3 regions of the Actinomadura sp. 9N215 genome follow, and region 3 is predicted to be linked to each of the others. Evidence: predicted binding sites of a transcription regulator. Region 3 holds the regulator's gene; each other region holds the start of a gene.
The links. Region 3 encodes HrcA, which represses chaperone genes, less so after heat shock. Its sites were predicted from a motif close to TTGGCACTCTCNNNNNGAGAGTGCCAA; they were not measured.

Region 1: the regulator HrcA is predicted to act here: its motif matches at 2,454-2,480, upstream of groES (co-chaperone GroES).
Region 2: the regulator HrcA is predicted to act here: its motif matches at 2,773-2,799, upstream of groL (chaperonin GroEL).

The regions. Positions count from the first base shown of each region.
Region 1 is NZ_JBIRBA010000056.1:4,307-9,175, forward strand. Features, by position in the region: gene groL (chaperonin GroEL) at 313-1,938, opposite strand; gene groES (co-chaperone GroES) at 2,024-2,335, opposite strand; gene ACH34T_RS44015 (SAM-dependent methyltransferase) at 2,599-3,828, shown strand; gene ACH34T_RS44020 (hypothetical protein) at 4,459-4,869, shown strand, end outside.
Region 2 is NZ_JBIRBA010000007.1:1,926-6,794, forward strand. Features, by position in the region: gene ACH34T_RS13655 (phospholipid scramblase-related protein) at 177-707, opposite strand; gene groL (chaperonin GroEL) at 1,015-2,643, opposite strand; gene ACH34T_RS13665 (hypothetical protein) at 2,916-3,254, opposite strand; gene ACH34T_RS13670 (hypothetical protein) at 3,526-3,777, opposite strand; gene ACH34T_RS13675 (hypothetical protein) at 4,495-4,818, shown strand.
Region 3 is NZ_JBIRBA010000008.1:59,023-63,891, forward strand. Features, by position in the region: gene hemW (radical SAM family heme chaperone HemW) at 30-1,241, shown strand; gene ACH34T_RS15515 (DUF3097 domain-containing protein) at 1,500-2,312, opposite strand; gene hrcA (heat-inducible transcriptional repressor HrcA) at 2,598-3,611, shown strand; gene dnaJ (molecular chaperone DnaJ) at 3,612-4,745, shown strand; gene ACH34T_RS15530 (16S rRNA (uracil(1498)-N(3))-methyltransferase) at 4,820-4,869, shown strand, end outside.

The DNA.
Region 1 (4,869 bases), on a different contig from region 3:
TGGTCCCGGCGTAGCATCCCTCGGTCACGTCAAGCATGATGCCCAGCGCGCCCGGGCGTGTCTCCACCGTCGTCTACAACGGAATGGTCACAGTGCTGGAGCAACCCTGGGGATACTACGCAGAGTGGGCGCGCCACTGCGTTCGGTCCTTGATTTTTGCCCAACTCTCAACGGACAGATAGCTGAAAACAGCTCATCGAGCGACATACAAGACATCGGCCACCAAACGGCGAGACCCCCGTCCGGACGGACGGGGGTCTGCCGATGATCTCCGGACGGAACGAGCCGCACGCCCGTCCGGCGAACGCGGTCTCAGTGACCGTGCCCGTGACCGTGGCCGTGGCCGCCGGCGGCCTCCTCGGCCTCCTCCGGCTTGTCGACCACGAGCGCCTCGGTCGTGAGCAGCATGCCCGCGATCGAGGCGGCATTGGTGACCGCCGAACGGGTGACCTTCACCGGGTCGATGACGCCCTGCGCGACCAGGTCGCCGTACTCGTCCGTCGCGGCGTTGTAGCCGTGGCCCGGCTGCAGCGCGCGCACCTTGGAGACGACGACGTAGCCCTCCTGGCCGGCGTTCTCGGAGATCCAGCGCAGCGGCTCGTCCAGCGCGCGGCGGACGGCCTCGGCGCCGGTCGCCTCGTCGCCGGACAGGCCGAGGGTGTCGAAGCCGTCCTTCGCGACGTGCACCAGCGCGGCGCCGCCGCCGGCCACGATGCCCTCCTCGATCGCCGCGCGGGTCGCCGAGATGGCGTCCTCGAGGCGGTGCTTCTTCTCCTTCAGCTCCACCTCGGTGGCGGCGCCGACCCGCAGCACGCAGACGCCCCCGGCCAGCTTGGCGAGGCGCTCCTGCAGCTTCTCCCGGTCCCAGTCGGAGTCGGAGTTCTCGATCTCGACCTTGATCTGGTTGATCCGGGCGGTGATGTCGTCCGCGGAGCCCTCACCGTCGACGATGGTGGTGGCGTCCTTGGTGACGGTGATGCGGCGGGCGCGGCCGAGGTCCTCCAGGCCGATGGAGTCGAGCTTGAGGCCGATGGCCTCGCTGACGACCTGGCCGCCGGTGAGGGTGGCCATGTCGCCCAGCATCGCCTTGCGGCGGTCGCCGAAGCCCGGCGCCTTCACCCCGACGGACGTGAACGTCCCGCGGATCTTGTTGGCGACGAGCAGGGCCAGGGCCTCGCCCTCGACGTCCTCGGCCACCACGAGCAGCGGCTTCTTCGTCTGGGCGACCTTCTCGGCCAGCGGCAGGAACTCCTGCACGTTGGAGATCTTGCCGTCCACGATGAGCACGTAGGCGTCCTCCAGGACGGCCTCCATGCGCTCGGGGTCGGTCACCATGTGCGGCGACAGGTAGCCCTTGTCGAACTGGAGGCCCTCGGTGAACTCCAGTTCCAGGCCCATCGTGTGGGCCTCCTCGACGGTGATGACGCCGTCCTTGCCGACCTTCTCGAACGCCTCCGCGATCAGCTCGCCGATCTGCGGGTCCTGCGCGGAGATGGTCGCGACGTGCGCGATCTCGCTCTTCTCCTCGACCTCGCGGGCCGTCTTGAGGAGCTGGTCGGACACGTACTGGGCGGCCGCGTCGATGCCGCGCTTGAGCGAGAGCGGCGACGCGCCGGCCGCCACATTGCGGGTGCCCTCGCGGACCATCGCCTGCGCGAGGACGGTCGCCGTGGTGGTGCCGTCGCCCGCGATGTCGTTGGTCTTGGTCGCCACTTCCTTGGCGAGCTGGGCCCCGAGGTTCTCGTAGGGGTCCTCCAGCTCCACCTCGCGGGCGATGGTGACGCCGTCGTTGGTGATCGTCGGCGCGCCGAACTTCTTGTCGATGACGACGTTGCGGCCGCGCGGGCCGATCGTCACCTTGACGGCGTCCGCGAGAGCGTTGACGCCGCGCTCAAGAGCCCGGCGAGCGTCCTCCTCGAACTCCAGGATCTTCGCCATGCGGATACTCCTCTTCACGCGATCCGCCCCGACCGGCCCGCCGAAGGCGGCGCCGACCGGGGCGGGTGCATCACGTTCTCGGTGATTACTTCTCGATGACCGCGAGCACGTCGCGGGCCGAGAGAACGAGGTAGTCCTCGTTGTTGTACTTGACCTCGGTGCCGCCGTACTTGCTGTAGAGCACGACCTCGCCGACCTTGACGTCGACGGGGACGCGCTCGCCCTTGTCGTCGACGCGGCCCGGACCGACGGCAAGGACGGTGCCCTCCTGGGGCTTCTCCTTGGCGGTGTCCGGGATCACCAGGCCCGACGCGGTGGTGGTCTCGGCCTCAAGCGGCTGGACGACGATACGGTCCTCAAGCGGCTTGAGAACAACCTTGGTGGCGGTCGTCACGATCTGACCTCCCCTTCGATTGGTCCTCGGCCGGCCATGACCGGCCGGCCAGCACATGTGACAGAAGAGGCGACCCTGGACCGGCCTGTCGTCGCGGGTGCCAGACCGACCTTCGTCGCTGCTGGCACTCTCCCTCGGAGAGTGCCAGTCATGGAGACTATGCCGTGCCCGGTAAGCAGTCAACACGGACACGGACACGCCCGGCAGGCGTCCGCCCGCGTTCACCGCAGGCTAACTTCCCCACATCGGGCCGCTAACTTCCACCCATGGACATCGCGTCGTTCCGGGCCCTGCTCGGCCCGTCCGGCCAGGCGCTCCTCAGCGAGGCGGCCGGATTGGACGTGAGCGAGGACGGTCTGCTCGCCACGGCGTCCCGGCTTCGCGGACGGCACGATCCCGCGCTCGTGGCCGCGGCGCTCACGCAGGTGCGGTTGCGCGAGCGGGCGCGGGCGAAGTTCGGCGACGACGCCGTCCGCATGTACTTCACCCAAGCGGGCCTCGAACAGTCGACCCGCGGGAGTGTGGCATCGCACCGCGCACGCCGGTTCGCCGACCGGCTGCCCGGCGCGCGTGTGCTGGAACTGGGCTGCGGGATAGGGGCCGACCTCATCGCCCGAGCGCGCGCGGGCCTCGCCGGGGACGGTGTGGAACTCGACCCGTTGACGGCTGAAGTGGCGCGGGCGAACTTGGCCTCCCTAGGGCTGGACGGTCTCGCCTCTGTGCGTGTGGGCGATGCGACCAAGGAAGACCCTTGCGGGTTCGGTGCCGTCTTCGCCGATCCTGGACGGCGCACAGCGCGAGGCAGGGTCTTCGATCCCCGCTCTTATGAGCCGCCGCTGGATGTCGTCCTGGAAAAGGGCGGCCAGGTACCGGCTGCTTGCGTGAAGGTCGCGCCGGGCATTCCGCATGAGGCCGTCCCGGACGGGGCGGAAGCAGAGTGGGTCTCCGTGGGTGGGGACGTCAAGGAAGCGGCCCTGTGGCTTGGTGAACTCGCCGGGGACGTAGGTCGGCGAGCCACTCTGCTCTCGTCCGACACCGACCCGGACGTGTGGACGCTGACTCCGCAAGGCTTGGACGATCCGGACGTGCGCGCATGGGGCCGCTATCTGTACGAGCCTGACGGCGCCGTGATCCGCGCCCATCTGGTCGGTGAGGTCGCGGAGTTGGTCGGCGGCGGGCTCGCGGACCCGCACATCGCGTACGTCACGTCCGACGAGCTGCGTCCGACACCGTTCGCGTCCGCGTACGAGATCGAGGACGTGCTGCAGTTCTCGGTCAAGCGGCTGCGCGCGGAATTGCGCCGCCGCGGCGTCGGCGTGCTCACCGTGAAGAAGCGCGGCTCGGCGGTCGACGTCGACCGGCTGCGCCGCGACCTGGGCTTCGGCGGCCGTCGCCCGTCGCGCAGCACGTCGCGCGGCACGGCGGCGGAGCTGACGCTGGTGCTGACGCGCGTGGGACGAGACCCGGTCGCCCTCCTGACCCAACCCGTCCGCTAGCGCGGACCCGCCCGGAGCCGCGGGCGGCGGTGATCGAGTCCAAAGATCTTCCCGCGGACCGGCCGCGCCAAGGGGGGCCGGGCGACGCGCCACGTCCGGGCAAATCATCGGCGCTTTCCGGCATCGCGTTCACCAGAGATTGCGGGCGCGCGGCAAGGCCGTAACACGACGCGGAAATCGGCGCCCTCGGATCTGACGGCCGGAAAACACCAAGTCAGGTTCAGCGACCGGGACTTCGGCGCTCCCGAATGCGCCATGGAAATGGCCGGACGCCCGCCGGACGGCATGACGATCCGCGGCCGCGTGTCGGCTAGGCCGCGGGCCTCCGCGGTCCGCCAACTACCGATGTCGACCGAGATGTACGGACAGAACACCGCCCCGGGACGGCGTCTCCCACGTCCGCCCGCACCGCTCATCACCACCAACGGAACGATTGCCGCAAACCGGAAAAAAGCCGTACTGCCGGAGAACTCTCACAATTTGCCCCAGCCGGGTAACAGGCACATTACACCGAACTCACAATGTTCTCTGCTCCCCGTTAAAGCGGCCGCCCGCACGCACTACAGTGGCCTCTCCAGAGATTCATTGCCGTGCGTCATTTCGTCGCGCCGGCACACGAAGGAGCATCGGGTGGAAACGAATCACAACTTCCTGCAGACGGGGGGTCAACCGGTCTCGGATCGGATGCGGGAGTTGCTCGCCCGTGCGGCGCAGGACCACGTCTATGAACAGCGCTCACAGGGTCAGGTCCTCGACGAGATTCGGCAGCGGCTCGAAGGGATGGAGTGGCTGCTCCGCGAGGTCCGCGAGCGGGAGCTCAGCGGGCTGACCGGGCAGATCGAGACCGTCCGCGGGCAGGTCGACGAGCTGTCCGGCAAGCCCCCCGAATGGGCCGAGGGGCTGGCCGAGCACATCGAGGCGTTCGGCGAGCGGGTCAAGCCCGTCGCCGAGCTGCCCGCGCTGTGGGCCGACGTCGGCGTCGTCGCCGAGAACGTCGACGAGGGCCTGGCCCGCATCCAGTCCGTCCTCGACTCCGCGCAG
Region 2 (4,869 bases), on a different contig from region 3:
AGCGGCGATCCTGCCAAGCCCGGCCCCTCAGCGGAAGCACCTTCCGGGAGCCGACCGCCCCGCCGACCGCCGCGCCGGGCGCTGGTCGCCGGGCTGACCTGCGCAGGCGACGTCGACCATGACGTCCGGGAAACGGACTTGTGTCCGCCGGGAGCCTGCATCCGGGCATCCGGGCATCAAGGTGACAGGCCGTCCAGGAAGTTCGGTACGTCCTTTCCCTCGTACAACATCAGGTCGAGGCCGATCGGCGCCGCCACGACGAGGATTCGCAGCGGGTCGGGCACCGTGCTGAAGAACGTCACCGCATAGCGGTCCGCGGTGGTCAGCAGTTCGGTCGCGGCGCCCTTCCATTTCTTGTCCACCTGCGCGACGTGGGCGCCGGCGTTGTCGAGCACCTTGAACTTCCTGGCGGTCTTGTTGCCTTCCAGCCGTCCGACAGGCTGTTCCGATGCGTCGAGCAGTACGTATCGCCATTGGTAGCCGTCCTGCCGGATCGAACCGTGCAGGGCGCCGTCCGGTGTGCTGACCCATGTCGCGCGGGTGGTCTTCGGTCGTTCGATCACCAGAACCGGTGTGCCCTGGGTGTTCTCCACCAGGACGGTCCGCTGGTCACTGCCGTCGAACAGCACGGCTCGCCACGCCTGGCGCTTGAGCGACACGAAGCGCTCCTCCGCTTTGGCCAGCAAGGTGCCGCCCGCGTCGAACACCTTGTACTGGGACTTTGCGGAGGGGACGCGGCGCGGCTGCTCGATCCTGAGCACGGGAGAACTGAAGAGATCGCTCACAGGTCCTCTTTACGCTGTCCGGCGGCTTGGACGTCCGGGCTGCGGGACGGGGCGGGCGGTGCCGCGGCCGGCCGTACACCCTGATCATCTTGTCTGACGTGCGAGCGGGAAGGCGGGTTCGCCCACGGACGCGCAAAAGGACGAACGAACGGACGAAGGGACGGCCCGTGGAGGGCCGTCCCTTCGCACATGCGCGCCGAGTCGGACGCGAGGACCTGATCGGGTCGGATCAGAAGTCCATGCCGCCGGCGTCGGGCATGCCGCCCGCCGGGGCCGGGTTCTTCTCGGGCTTCTCGGCGATGACCGCCTCGGTGGTCAGGAACAGCGCGGCGATCGACGACGCGTTCTGCAGCGCGGACCGGGTCACCTTGGCCGGGTCGAGGATGCCCGCGTCGAACATGTTGGTGTACTCGCCGGTCGCGGCGTTGAGGCCCTCACCCGGGGTCAGGTTGCGGACCCGCTCCACCACGACGCCGCCCTCGAGGCCGGCGTTGACGGCGATCTGCTTCAGCGGCTCTTCAAGAGCGCGCTTGACGATGTTCGCGCCGGTGGCCTCGTCGCCCGAGAGCTCCAGCTTGTCGAACGCCTTGATACCGGCCTGCAGCAGCGCGACGCCGCCGCCGGGGACGATGCCCTCCTCAACCGCGGCCTTCGCGTTGCGGACGGCGTCCTCGATGCGGTGCTTGCGCTCCTTGAGCTCCACCTCGGTCGCGGCGCCGGCCTTGATGACCGCGACACCGCCCGCGAGCTTCGCCAGGCGCTCCTGGAGCTTCTCGCGGTCGTAGTCGGAGTCGGTGTTGTCGATCTCGGTGCGGATCTGGTTGACCCGGCCCGCGATCTCGTTGGCGTCACCGGCGCCGTCCACGATGGTGGTCTCGTCCTTGGCGATGACGATCTTGCGCGCCCGGCCGAGCATGTCGACCGAGGTGTTCTCCAGCTTGAGGCCGACGTCCTCGCTGATGACCTGGCCGCCGGTGAGCGTGGCGATGTCGCCCAGCATGGCCTTGCGGCGGTCGCCGAAGCCCGGGGCCTTCACGGCCACGGACTTGAAGATCCCGCGGATCTTGTTGACGACCAGCGTGGCCAGGGCCTCGCCCTCGACGTCCTCCGCGATGATCAGCAGCGGCTTGCCGGACTGCATGACGCCCTCGAGGACGGGCAGCAGGTCCTTGTTGGCCGACACCTTGCCCTGAACGATCAGGATGTACGGGTCTTCGAGAACCGCCTCCATCCGCTCGGGGTCGGTCACGAAGTAGTGCGAGATGTAGCCCTTGTCGAAGCGCATCCCCTCGGTGAGCTCGAGCTCCAGACCGAAGGTCTGGCTCTCCTCGACCGTGATGACGCCTTCCTTGCCGACCTTGTCCATCGCCTCGGCGATCATCTCGCCGATCTGCGGGTCGCCGGCGGAGATGGAGGCCGTGGAGGCGATCTGCTCCTTGGTCTCCACGTCCTTGGCGAGCTTGGACAGCTCCTCGCTGACCCGCTCCACCGCGGACTCGATGCCCCGCTTCAGGGACATCGGGTTCGCGCCGGCCGCCACGTTCCGCAGGCCCTCGCGCACCAGCGCCTGGGCCAGGACGGTGGCGGTGGTGGTGCCGTCACCCGCGACGTCGTCGGTCTTCTTGGCGACCTCCTTGACGAGCTCCGCGCCGATCTTCTCCCACGGGTCCTCGAGCTCGATCTCCTTGGCGATCGACACACCGTCGTTCGTGATCGTGGGGGCGCCCCACTTCTTCTCCAGCACGACGTTGCGACCCTTGGGACCAAGGGTCACCTTGACGGCGTCGGCGAGCTGGTTCATGCCGCGCTCAAGACCGCGGCGGGCCTCCTCGTCGAACGCGATCATCTTTGCAGCCATAGGCTCCAGTCCTCCCGGAACAAGGTGGCTTAGACGGATCGAGCCGACGCCCGCGACGGACGGCCCCCGCCGACGACTGCCATTCCGCCGCCGAACTGAGGCCTCATCGCCCCGACCCAGACTGTGAAGTTGTCACTCTCCACAGCAGAGTGCCAACCGTTTGTTTAGCACTCTACCCTGCCGAGTGCAAGCGCCGCGCATCGTCGTCCACGGAACCGTCACCAGCCTGCCCCGACCCGTTCCCACCTGCGTCGGTGCCTCGTTTGGGCGTGTCAGGGGGGTGCCGCAGTGATCCACTGTGTGCGGCCGTCCGCCGGTATTCGCGGTACAGCTGCATTAATGCGCTGGTTCATGATCTCGTCGTCGCCGTCGATGCAGTGAGCATAGGTGCTCCGCAGCATGGCCACCGAGTGCCCAGCGCGAGCCGCCACGTTGGCGGCCGGCACACCGCCGTTCAGCCAGAGCGACAGGCATGCGTGGCGCAGGTCGTACAGCCGTTTGGCGAGGGGCGCGGCGAACTGCGCGGCGGTCAGGACGTGTTCGCCAGCTCGCCGCCAGACCGACTCGTAGCTGACCGGCGCGCGGCGATTGCCGCGCTGACTGCGGAACAACCGGCCGTCTTCGGCCGCGGTCCGAGCCAGCGGAACACCGAGTGTCGTCGCATGATCGACTTGGCCGCCGCCGGTTTTCCGTCCAAGTTGACCGCCATGCCGTCGGGGGTATTGCGCAACACCGCCGGGTCTTCCAGATCGGCCACGGGACGGATGACATGCTTGCCGAATTGGGCTGTTTTTGGATTACGGGGCGGCGGTGCCCGGGCCGGGCATCGCGCCATGTCCGCCGGTCCGCTCCGACCGGTCGCCACGGGTCGCGGCGCCGTTCTCAGTAACTGGGATTGCTGCCCTTCTTGAAAGCCTGCGCCACCATCTCCCGAACTTGTCGCCACAGGTGGCGATAGTTGGATGCGTCCAAGCCCTCGGCTCGAAAGACCGCCTCTGCGAACGAGTCCACGTTCGTCGGTGGTGAAGCGCGAAGCGCGGCCTGGTCCGTCGGGTCCAGACAAAACCCGAGACGAACGCACAGGTCATCAAGTAGGAAGCCGACATCCTTAGAAGTGAGCTTGGGAGTGTCCATGCGTTCTATGTTGGCCCACCGGCGCGGCAGGGCCAGAAAGGTCACGGGGGCCGCCGGACTTCACGCGTCTACAGTCCCCGGCAACGGTCGGGCCCTTGTCGGCTGCTCCACCGTCGAGAGATGATCGCCGCGAGCAGACGGAGGCGGGAATGTCAGTGATCGCACTCATGGCCGAGACAAGTCCGTCCCGTCCTACCGCGGGTGGCTGGCAGACGCTTCTTTTTGGTCTCGTGTTCTCCGCGATCGGCATCCCGCTCGCGACCAACTACCGCGGATTCCTGGATCGCTGGGCCCGAGGCCAGCCCGCCGTTCCGGCCAGCCTGAAGAAGCTGCCCCCATGGAAATGGGGATCACCGGAGCCCCGCACGACCATGCGAATCGTCGCGACAGCCTTCGCCGTTCTAGGACCACTCCTGGTCATCGTGGGACTCGCTCGCATCATCGCGGGGAACCCCTGACCATCGCCTCGCCACGATCAGTCGCCCGTTCGCAGGTCGGAGGGCGAGGCGGGGTCGCCTTGGTCGCTCTCCCCCTGCCGAGTGCAAGTGGCGGGCATCGTCGTTGCCGGAACCGTCACCGGGCTGACCCGGCGGGTCGACGTTGTGTTCGGTTGTGGTGCGGGGTGTTGTGCGGGCGTTGTTGGTGCGGGCTCATCGGCGGAGTGCTGGCGACAGCGTCCGATCATCTGTCAGCAGGACGGGCACAGGGTGGGGTTCGGTGGAGGCGGTCGCGGGCGTCGTCGCGGAGGCGGTGCGCGATCTGGGTGTAGTCGGCGGCCAGTTCGTCGCGGATGCGCCGGTCCTCGTCCGGTTCCAAGAGGAGCGTGGGCTCCGCGGACGGAAGGGCGTGCAGGACGGCGATGCGCAGATGCGTCGGCGGGTGGCTCTCGTCGACCCGGATGCGGCTCCGGGCGGAGACGCGGAGCCTGCGCTCGCGCTCGGAGGGCGGCCGGGCCGTCAGGGCCTGCGCAAGTCGTCCCAGTACAAGGCGTGTACGCGTAGCGCCGTGGTGAGGGAGATCACGCGGGCCGCGTCCCGTTGAGGGCGTGCGTCCGATGGCGCGCGGACGATCTCCTCGTAGAGTGCTTCGACC
Region 3 (4,869 bases):
CAGCCGCGTAGGCAGGGCAGACTTGAGGCGTGCCCTCGACGCTTCCTGACGGCGAACCCGTACCCGCGGACGGTGCGCTGCCCAGCCGCGCCCTCGAAGGCCTTGGGACGCGGCCGTTCGCCTTCTACGTGCACGTGCCGTTCTGTGTGACGCGCTGCGGGTACTGCGATTTCAACACGTACACGGCGACGGAGCTCGGGCCGGGGGCGAGCCGCGACTCGTACGCCGAAACTGCCATCGCGGAGGTACGGATGGCCCGGCGGGTGCTGGGCGACGACGTGGACCTGCCCGTCGAGACGGTTTTCGTAGGCGGCGGCACTCCGACGCTGTTGCCGCCCGACGATCTGGGGCGCGTCCTGGCCGCCATCGACGCGGAGTTCGGGCTGGCACCGGGCGCGGAGGTCACGACTGAAGCCAACCCGGAGTCGGTGGACGAAAGGTACGTGGGCCGGCTGCGGGAAGTCGGTTTCACGCGCGTCTCGTACGGCATGCAGAGCGCGCGCGAGCACGTCCTGGCCGTCCTGGAACGGGCGCATACGCCGGGACGCGTCCCGCAGGTGGTCGAGTGGACGCGCAGGGCAGGGTTCGAGCACATCAACCTCGACCTCATCTACGGGACGCCAGGAGAGACCGACGACGACTGGCGGGCCTCCCTGGAAGCCGCTCTGAACACGGAGCCCGACCACGTGTCGGCGTACGCGCTCATCGTCGAGGACGGCACGCGCCTGGCCGCGCAAGTGCGGCGCGGCGAACTGACGGCGCCCGACGACGACGCCATGGCCGACCGCTACCTCATCGCGGACGAGCTGCTGACCGCGCAAGGCCTGCACTGGTACGAGATCTCCAACTGGGCCGCCGATCCCACCGCCGTCTGCCGCCACAACATGCTGTATTGGACGGGAGCCGACTGGTGGGGCGTCGGGCCGGGCGCGCACAGCCACGTCGGCGGCACCCGCTGGTGGAACGTCAAACACCCCGCCGCCTACGCTGCCCGCCTCGCCGAAGCCAGAAGCCCCGCACACGCCCGTGAGGTCCTGGACGACGACGACCGGCGCATCGAACGCATCATGCTGGAACTGCGACTCGCCAAGGGTTGCCCCACCACCCTGCTGGACGACAAGGCCACCCGCAGAGCGATCGACGACGGCCTACTCGAACCCACCCCCTACGAACAAGGCCGGGCAGTACTCACCCTGCACGGACGCCTCCTAGCCGACGCCGTCGTCCGCGCCCTGACCTGACCCGGACCAACCCCAGAACCGGACCTGGACCAACCCCAGAACCGGACTTGGACCAACTCCAGAACCGGACTTGGACCAATCCTCAGGACAGGACTTGGACCAAACCCCAGCCGGGGCCACGGGTCGTGCGGCCGGAGGCGCCCAGCGCCGGAGGTCGCACGACCCGACGGGCGGAGGACCGTTTCCCGAGACGCGCCAGCGGCTCGGGAAACGGTTCACCGCCCGCTGACGGGGGTTCCAGGGGGTCGCCCCCCTGGGCTAACACGTCACGAAATCTATGAGTTCTTCCACGCGGCCTAGGAGCGCAGGCTCCAGGTCCGTGTAGGTGTTGACCGACCCCAGGATGCGTTTCCACGCCGCGCCCGTGTCGTCGTCCCAGCCGAGCTCGGCGACCACGCCTTCCTTCCACGGGATGCCGCGCGGGACGCGCGGCCAGGCGCGGATGCCGACCGACGCGGGCTTGACGGCCTCCCAGATGTCGATGAACGGATGCCCGGTGACCAGGACGTGCGGCGACGAGATCCGCGCCGCGATCCGGGACTCCTTGGAGCCGGGCACGAGATGGTCGACGAGGACGCCGAGGCGGCGGTCGTCGTCCGGGCCGAACTCCTCGACGATGGCGGGCAGGTCGTCCACGCCTTCGAGGTACTCCACGACGACGCCCTCGACCCGCAGGTCGTGGCCCCAGATCTTCTCGACCAGCTCGGCGTCGTGGACGCCCTCCACGTAGATGCGGCTCTCCTTGGCCACCTGAGCCCGCAGCCCTTGGACGGCCACGGAGCCGGACGCGGACCGCATCGGCCCGCTGGGCGCCGCGCTGGGCCGGACGAGCGTGACGGGCTTGCCGTCGATGAGGAAACCGGACTTGGTCAGCGGGAACACCCGCCGCTTGCCGAACCGGTCCTCCAGGGTGACGCCGAACTTGTCGCAGCCGACGACGGCGCCGCAGAAGCCACTGTCGGGGTCCTCGGCGACCAGCCCCGGTTCGGCCGGGACCTCCGGGATCTGGCCCTTCCGGGGCCTGCGCCAGTCGCCGGCCAGCACGTCGTTTCCGTATTTCTTACTCCGCACGGGTCCGCACATTAACCCGGCGAGGCGTCCACCCGGCGTCGTCCCTCGTCCCTCGGCGTGGCGCGTCCGGCGATCGCCGGGGTCCTCCGTTTCCGGGGCGGGCGCGTCCTACGGGAATGGGAGGCCGTGTCCGGAACGGATAGGATCGCGCAGCCGTGCGGCGAGCACCCGCGGGCACTCCAGAGTGGGGTCTCCGGGCCGTACACTTGGCACTCGGGAGTAAGGAGTGCCAGCGGCGTGGGGGCGCCGGCGGCACGGGCCCGGCGGGACGAAGGAGGTGACCAGGTGCTGGACGACCGGAAGCTCGCGGTCCTGCGCGCCATCGTGGAGGACTTCGTCTCCACCAACGAGCCGGTGGGCTCGAAGGCCCTGGCGGACCGGCACAACCTCGGCGTGTCCCCGGCCACCATCCGCAACGACATGGCGGTGCTGGAGGAGCAGGGGTACATCACCCAGCCGCACACCAGCGCCGGACGCGTCCCCACCGACAAGGGCTACCGGCTGTTCGTCGACCGGCTGTCCACGATCAAGCCGCTGTCGATCGCGGAGCGCCGCGCGATCGAGACGTTCCTGTCCGGCGCGTACGACCTCGACGACGTCGTCGGCCGGACGGTGCGGCTGCTCGCGCAGCTCACCCGGCAGGTCGCCGTCGTGCAGTACCCGTCGCTGACGCGCTCGTCGGTGCGGCACGTGGAGCTGGTCCCGGTCGCCGAGGGACGGCTGCTGCTCGTCCTGATCACCAACACCGGACGGGTGGAGCAGCGGGTCATCGAGTCCGGCGGCTCGGTGTCGGAGGAATCCATCGGGCACCTGCGGGCGTTGCTCAACACGTGCCTCGACGGGCTGGGCCTCGGCGACGTGCCGACCGCGGTCGCGGACCTGCCCGACAAGGTGGGCCCGGACGAGCGGCCGCTCGCGGCGGCGGTGCTGTCGGTGCTGCTGGAGACGCTCGTCGAGAAGCACGAGGAGAAGATCGTCTTCGCCGGTGCGGCCAACCTCGCCGCGGTGGACTTCTCGGCGAGCCTGAGGGAGGTTCTCGTGGCGCTCGAAGAGCAGGTGGTGCTGATGCGGCTGCTCGGCGAGACGGGCGACTCCTCTAAAGTTACGGTGCGGATCGGCACCGAGAACCCCGATCTGGGGCTCCGGTCGACCTCGGTCGTCGCCGCCGACTACGGCGTGGGCGACCTCACCCTGGCCCGGCTGGGAGTGCTCGGGCCTACACGCATGGATTACCCCAGCACGATGGGAGCGGTACGGGCAGTGGCACGCTACGTGGGACAGATCCTGGCGGGGTCGTAAGTGGCCAACGACTATTACGCGACCCTGGGCGTCCGGCGGGACGCCAGCGCCGACGAGGTCAAGAGGGCCTATCGCCGGCTCGCGCGGGAGCTCCACCCGGACGTCAACCCGGATCCGGAGACCCAGGACAGGTTCAAGGAGATCACCCAGGCGTACGAGGTCCTCTCCGACCCGAAGAAGCGGGAGATGTACGACCTGGGCGCGGACCCGTTCGCCCCCGGCGGCGGGGCGGGCGCGGGCGGCTTCGGCGGCGCCGGGTTCCCGTTCAGCGACATCATGGACGCGTTCTTCGGGACGGCGACGGCGCGCGGCCCCCGGTCGCGGGCGCGGCGCGGCCGGAACGCGACGCTGCGGGTGGAGCTCGACCTGAACGAGACCGCCTTCGGCACGACCCGGGAGCTGTCCATCGACACGGCCGTCGCCTGCACCGGCTGCGACGGGTCGGGCTGCGCGCCCGGCACCCACCCGGACACGTGCGAGACGTGCCACGGCCGCGGCGAGGTGCAGCAGGTCCAGCGGTCGTTCCTCGGCCAGGTCATGACGGCCCGGCCGTGCCCGGCGTGCGGTGGGTTCGGCTCGGTGATCCGCAACCCGTGCCCCGAGTGCTCGGGCGACGGCCGCGTCCGCACCCGCCGGACCGTCAAGGTCAAGATCCCGGCGGGCGTGGAGAACGGCATCCACATCCAGCTCGCCGGGGAGGGCGAGGTCGGCCCGGGCGGCGGCCCGCCGGGCGACCTGTTCCTGGAGATCGTGGAGAAGCCGCACGCGATCTTCGAGCGGGAGGGCGACGACCTGCACTGCACGGTCGAGATCCCGATGACGGCGGCGGCGCTCGGCACCAGCGTCACCATCGAGACCCTGGACGCCGCCGAGAGCATCGACATCAAGCCAGGCACGCAGTCCGGGCAGGTCATCACGCTGTACAACCGGGGCGTCCGGCACCTCAACGAGAGCGGGCGCGGCGACCTGATGATCCACGTGAACGTGGAGACGCCGAACCGGCTCGACGAGGAGCAGGAGGAACTGCTGCGGCAGCTCGCCGCGCTGCGCGGCGAGGAACGTCCGCCGGGCAAGTTCGCGCCGGGGCAGCGCGGCATGTTCTCCCGCCTCAAGGACGTCTTCAACCAGCACTGAAGAGCAGCGGCGGCGGCCTACGAGGAAGGCCGCCGCGGCACCTCGGAGCGTGGTGACTAGGGGGTGGGGCGCGCATGAGCCCGCCGGTGTTCCTCGCCGCGACGGACGCGCTGGAACGCGGCAG